Regions from separate parts of the Buttiauxella cochleicola genome, predicted to be linked through region 2. Evidence: predicted binding sites of a transcription regulator. Region 2 holds the regulator's gene; the other holds the start of a gene.

Region 1 (3,400 bases), on a different contig from region 2:
AAGCAACGCCAGACGAGGAATCCGCCAATGCGTAAGGCAATCAAGCAGTGGCCAACTATCAAACGCTTGCTGGCCTACGGCTCACCGTGGCGTAAACCGCTCGCGGGAGCGGTTGTGATGCTGTGGATTGCGGCGGCTGCTGAAGTGACTGGTCCTATTCTGGTGAGTTATTTCATCGATAATATGGTGTCTGAACATCGGTTGCCGGTTGCCGCTGTGGCAGGGCTTGCGACTGCGTATTTGCTACTGTCGATTTCGGCCGCGGGCCTGCACTACTGGCAGGCATTGCTGTTTAACCAGGCAGCCGTTGGCGTAGTGCAAAAATTACGTACTGATGTAATGGATGCAGCACTACGCCAGCCATTAAGCACTTTTGATACCCAACCGGTTGGGCAGTTGATCTCGCGCGTCACTAACGATACCGAAGTGATTCGCGATCTCTACGTGACGGTGGTAGCCACCGTATTACGTAGTGCGGCATTGATTGGTGCGATGCTGGTGGCGATGTTCACACTCGACTGGCGCATGGCGACGGTGGCGATTTGCATCTTCCCGGCAGTGATTATCGTGATGTTTATTTATCAGCGATACAGCACGCCGATCGTGCGCCGTGTTCGTAGTTATCTGGCCGATATCAACGATGGCTTCAACGAAGTCATCAACGGCATGAGCGTTATCCAGCAGTTCCGCCAGCAGGCCCGTTTTGGTGAGCGTATGAATGCGGCCAGCCGCTCGCATTACCTGGCGCGAATGCAAACCCTGCGTCTCGATGGATTTTTACTGCGTCCGTTGCTTAGTCTGTTCTCTGCAATGGTGTTGTGTGGCTTGCTGATGCTATTTGGTTTTACCTCGGTCGGCACTATTGAAGTTGGCGTGTTATACGCATTTATCAACTACCTCGGGCGTCTTAATGAGCCATTAATCGAACTCACCACCCAACAATCCATGCTGCAACAGGCGGTGGTTGCAGGTGAGCGAGTATTTGAGCTAATGGACGGTAAGCGCCAGGATTACGGCAACGACGACCGCCCGCTTGAGAGCGGCCATATCGAAGTCGATAACGTCTCTTTTGCTTATCGCGGCGATCGACTGGTATTGCAGGACATTAATCTGGATGTTCCTGCGCGCAGTTTTGTGGCGCTGGTGGGGCACACAGGCAGCGGGAAAAGCACTCTTGCTAACTTGCTGATGGGTTATTACCCACTCACCAACGGTGAAATCCGCCTGGATGGTCGCCCGCTGGATACCTTGAGTCATCGCGTGCTGCGCCAGGGTGTTGCAATGGTTCAGCAAGACCCGGTGGTGTTGGCGGATTCTTTCTTTGCCAACGTTACGCTTGGGCGCGACATCAGCGAAGATGCCGTCTGGCAAGCGCTGGAGACGGTGCAACTTGCGGAACTTGCTCGAACCATGGCTGATGGAATTCATACACGGCTGGGCGAGCAGGGTAATAATTTGTCCGTCGGCCAGAAACAGCTACTGGCGCTGGCTCGGGTGCTGGTGGATGCTCCGCAGATTCTGATCCTTGATGAAGCAACGGCAAATATCGACTCTGGCACCGAGCAGGCAATCCAACAAGCACTGGCAGCCGTCCGTGAGCACACCACGCTGGTCGTTATCGCGCACCGCTTATCGACTATTACCGATGCCGACACGATTCTGGTGCTGCACCGCGGTCAGGCTGTAGAGCGTGGCACACATAGCGAATTACTGGCTGCACAAGGGCGTTACTGGCAAATGTACCAACTGCAACTGGCTGGTGAAGAATTAGCCGCCACCACGCGTGAAGAACCCGCAACCGCGTAATGCACCAAAATCACGCATAAAGCCAATGGTTATCACCATTGGTGCAGAAGCGAAACGCACCATGCACTAAAATGGTGCGTTTTTATTCTCTAAGAACTTTCTTAATCCCAGTCATCGTAATTTCACTCCTGAAAATCCCCATTTGGCGCAGCTTAGCGCGCTGAAATTACCTCTTTTTCAAATTTGGCATGACCTTTGCTTTATCTAATTCGTATCGCAGAGGCTATTACCCAATTCTGACTGGAGGGGATCTATGAAGCTGGTTACCGTGGTGATCAAACCGTTCAAACTCGAAGACGTTCGTGAAGCATTGTCTTCAATCGGTATTCAAGGGCTGACCGTGACTGAAGTGAAAGGCTTTGGTCGTCAAAAGGGTCATGCAGAGTTGTACCGCGGTGCTGAGTACAGCGTCAATTTCCTGCCTAAAGTGAAAATTGATGTGGCAATTGCCGATGATCAACTCGATGAAGTTATTGATGTCATTAGCAAAGCTGCCTATACCGGCAAGATCGGCGATGGCAAAATTTTCGTTGCTGAGTTGCAACGAGTCGTCCGCATTCGTACCGGCGAAGCCGACGAAGCTGCACTGTAATCGTCTTGCCACTCGTGAAGGGATGGAAAAAATGAAAAAATTAGCCTCTATCTTAGGCGTTGTAGCCCTGGCACTTGCGCCATCAATTGCCCTCGCGGCACCGGCTGTAGTCGATAAAGCAGACAACGCCTTTATGATGATTAGCACCGCATTGGTGCTGTTTATGACAATTCCTGGGCTGGCACTGTTTTACGGCGGCCTGATTCGCTCTAAAAACGTGCTGTCAATGCTGACTCAGATTACGGTTACGTTTGCGTTGGTTTGTGTACTGTGGGTGGTTTACGGCTACTCATTAACCTTCGGTGCTGGTGGTAACTTCTTCGGTAACTTCGATTGGGTAATGTTGAAGAACATCCAGCTCACCGCGCTGACTGGTTCTTTCTACCAATATATTCATGTTGCGTTCCAGGGCTCCTTCGCCTGTATCACTGTTGGCCTGATTGTTGGTGCACTGGCTGAACGTATTCGCTTCTCGGCTGTACTTATCTTTGTCGTAATTTGGCTGACGCTTTCATACCTGCCGATTGCACATATGGTATGGGGTGGTGGTCTGCTGGCGACGCATGGCGCAATGGACTTCGCAGGCGGTACAGTGGTTCACATCAACGCCGCAGTAGCAGGCCTGGTGGGTGCATACCTGATTGGCAAACGTGTGGGTTATGGTAAAGAAGCCTTCAAACCGCACAACCTGCCGATGGTATTTACCGGTACAGCAATTCTCTATTTCGGTTGGTTCGGCTTCAACGCAGGCTCTGCAAGCGCTGCTAACGAAATTGCTGCATTGGCCTTTGTGAATACTGTTGTTGCAACAGCGGCTGCGGTACTCGGTTGGGTATTTGGCGAGTGGGCATTGCGCGGCAAACCATCTTTGCTGGGGGCATGTTCCGGTGCTATCGCAGGACTGGTTGGTATTACTCCTGCCTGTGGTTATGTTGGTGTCGGCGGTGCATTGATTATCGGTATCGTTGCTGGTCTGGCTGGCTTGTGGGGCGTGACGCTGCT
Region 2 (3,400 bases):
ATTTCAGTGGTTCCAGCAGGTCACTTTCTTCATCAATAGCACTTTCTAATGAAAGATTTTTGCTGGAAAGTGGATGCAATCGACGCGTGTCGCTGTAACGACGGATCAGCGTATTGCGATCGGCGTCGAGGAATAACAATTGTGGCGAGAATGAGTCAGGCAGATTACTCATCGCCTGTTCAAAAATTTCCGGGTTTTCCGGCATGTTACGCACGTCGATGCTCACTGCCGCAGAAATTTTTCGCTCCGCGAGAGTTTTGGCAAGATCAGGTAACAGCACCACTGGTAGATTATCTACACAGTAGAATCCCATATCTTCTAGTGCACGCAAGGCTACAGACTTCCCTGAACCAGAGCGGCCGCTGACGATCATCAGCACCATTTTTTCACTCCCCCAACTTCTCTTGCTGTGATTTCAACACAACCACAGCCAGATTATTCACTTTCACTACCATTTTCTGTTTCGGTAATGATCTGATAAAGCTCTTCATCGCTTTGCGCAGAACGCAGGCGTCGACAAATTGTTTTGTCTGCCAGACGCTTTGCCACCAGAGATAAAGTGTGCAAATGCGTTTTTGTTTGATCCGCAGGTACAAGCAGCGCAAACATGAGGTCTACAGGCTGGTTATCAATCGCATCAAATGCGATCGGGGTCTCCAGTTTAATAAACACCCCAACGGCGCGGGTGGTATCTTCTTCCAGCTTCCCATGAGGTATAGCGATACCGTTACCGATACCGGTGCTCCCCATACGTTCGCGCGTCAGCACGGCTTCAAAAACCACTTGTGGTGGCAGGCCGAGTTGCTTTGCTGCCAGCTCACTGATGATTTCCAGTGCACGTTTTTTACTCTGGCAATGTACGTTGGTACGAGTACATTCCTTGTTCAGGACATTACTAAGTTGTAGAGCAGAATCGTTGTTCATCATAAGTTCACCTAAGCACCCTGTTATGCTAACGGCCCGTTAAGTAACGAGCCGTCTATGCTGGAACAGTTGCCCGGATTATCAGTGTTGTTTTAGTTTATCTTTATGTTTGGTTAACTGGCGCGCCAGTTTATCAATTAAGCCATCAATTGCCGCATACATATCCTGGCCATCAGAGCTTGCATGGATTTCACCACCATTCACATGAAGCGTTGCATCGGCAATATGCGTGACTTTTTCCACTTTTAACACAATGTAGACTTGGTTAATTCTATCGAAGTACTGCTCCAGTTTGGCAAACTTCGTACTCACAAAATCGCGCAGTGCGTCAGTGATTTCGACGTTATGTCCTGTAATGTTGAGCTGCATAGTGTCTTCCTTATCGGTTAAGTCATACCAGCTGTTTACGCTGATTTGACGGTGGTATGGATAAAGACTCTCGGTACTTCGCAACAGTGCGGCGTGCCACCATGATCCCCTGATCGGATAGCATAGTCGTTAACTTGCTATCACTCAGAGGTTTCGCTGGGTTTTCCGCAGCAATTAATTTCTTCACCAGTGCCCGAATCGCCGTAGAGGAGGCTTCGCCTCCGCCTTCGGTATTCACATGGCTGGAGAAGAAATACTTCAATTCAAAAATGCCGCGTGGACTGTGCAAATATTTTTGCGTGGTCACACGGGAAATAGTCGATTCATGCATCTCGACTACCTGGGCGATATCAGCAAGAACCATCGGTTTCATGTGCTCTTCGCCGTGCTCAAAAAAACCTTGTTGCTGCTCAACGATACAGCGACTGACGCGCAGCAGCGTATCGTTGCGACTTTCAAGACTTTTAATCAACCACTTCGCTTCTTGCAGGTTACTGCGAATAAATTGCGAGTCGCTGTCATTGCGGGCATTGGTACCCATCGCAGCGTACTGCTGATTGATTTTAAGGCGTGGAATGCTGTCGGCGTTTAATTCTACCGTCCAGCGCCCCTGAATCTTTTTGACCAGAATATCGGGAATGACATATTCGGGTTCACTGGTTTGAATCGATTGGCCTGGGCGTGGATCAAGAGACTGAATCAGGCACATTGCCTCTTTCAGAACTTCTTCTTTCAGGCGAGTGACGCGCATCAGGCTACGGAAATCATGATTGGCGAGCAGATCCAGATGATCGCTGACAATCAGTCGTGCCTCGGTCAGCCACGGTGTTTCACGGGCAAATTGAGAAAGCTGGATGAGTAAGCAATCGCGTAGATCGCGTGCGGCAACTCCAACAGGATCAAAACGCTGGACGCGTTTAAGTACCGCCTCCACTTCGTCGATGGTGATTTCTTCATCGCCCATGCTTTCCAGAATTTCTTCCAGCGAAACCGTGAGATAGCCCATTTCGTCAACGGCATCAACAATAGATGTCGCAATGGCAGTGTCGGTATCAGAGAACGGGGTTAAATCGACCTGCCACATCAGGTAATCCTGGAGTGACTGAGTCGTTTCCCCCTGATAAATCGGCAACTCATCGTCACTATAATCTGAACCGGCGCCCGATGGGGAACCGGCGGTATAGATTTCGTCCCAGCTGGTATCTAACGGCAATTCGTCAGGCATCTCTTTTTGTTCAAGCGCCTCACGAGTGTCTAAAGCTTCATTTTCACGAACTTCCTGAGTTTCAATTTCTTCATGCAGATCGGTTTGCTCAAGCAGTGGGTTACTTTCCAGGGCTTGTTGGAGTTCTTGCTGCAGCTCTAACGTTGACAGCTGCAACAGGCGAATTGCCTGCTGTAACTGTGGAGTCATAGCAAGTTGTTGGCTAAGCCGTAATTGCAAACCTTGCTTCATATTCAGAGCGAGCTTCCTCAGGTATATACCCGGCATACTTCAAGTTGCAGGAACGTGGGCAACTCGAATTACCCAGAGTATTAATAATTATACTTCCTACCCTATCAGAGTCTGAACTCTTCGCCCAGATAGACGCGCTTAACATGCTCATCTTCCAGGATTTCCGCAGGCGTGCCATGGGCAATTAACTGGCCCTGGCTTACGATATAGGCTCGTTCACACACGGCCAACGTTTCGCGTACGTTATGGTCAGTAATCAGCACACCAAGCCCGCTATCGCGCAAGTGCTCGATAATCCGCTTGATGTCGATGACGGAGATTGGGTCAACACCTGCAAAAGGTTCGTCCAAAAGAATAAATTTCGGGTTTGCAGCCAAAGCGCGGGCAATTTCAACACGACGGCGCTCACCACCAGACAGAGACTGCCCGAGGTTATTGCGCAAATGCTCAATGTGAAACTCTTCCATCAACTCATTCGCGCGGTCTTCACGCTGTTCAGCGCTAAGGTCATCACGAATTTGCAGGACTGCCATCAAGTTATCGAACACGCTCAAACGACGGAAAATTGACGCTTCTTGCGGTAAATACCCAATCCCACGACGTGCGCGAGCATGAAGCGGCAGAAGACTAATGTCTTCGTCATCAATAATG

Evidence for each region. The regulator sigma-54, encoded in region 2, starts transcription at its own class of promoters, with help from an activator protein. The targets are predictions, from matches to a motif close to GTTGGCACANNTTTCGCTNT.
Region 1: a site for sigma-54 is predicted at 1,989-2,008, ahead of glnK (P-II family nitrogen regulator). Genes of this name have one in related genera too.

What each region holds. Positions count from the first base shown of each region.
Region 1 covers NZ_JAJSOU010000003.1:141,654-145,053, forward strand. Annotated here, with positions in the region: gene LVQ79_RS05055 (SmdA family multidrug ABC transporter permease/ATP-binding protein) at 1-35, shown strand, start outside; gene LVQ79_RS05060 (SmdB family multidrug efflux ABC transporter permease/ATP-binding protein) at 28-1,806, shown strand; gene glnK (P-II family nitrogen regulator) at 2,060-2,398, shown strand; gene amtB (ammonium transporter AmtB) at 2,430-3,400, shown strand, end outside.
Region 2 covers NZ_JAJSOU010000019.1:9,050-12,449, reverse strand. Annotated here, with positions in the region: gene rapZ (RNase adapter RapZ) at 1-382, opposite strand, end outside; gene ptsN (PTS IIA-like nitrogen regulatory protein PtsN) at 436-927, opposite strand; gene hpf (ribosome hibernation promoting factor) at 1,006-1,293, opposite strand; gene rpoN (RNA polymerase factor sigma-54) at 1,316-2,749, opposite strand; gene lptB (LPS export ABC transporter ATP-binding protein) at 2,854-3,400, opposite strand, start outside.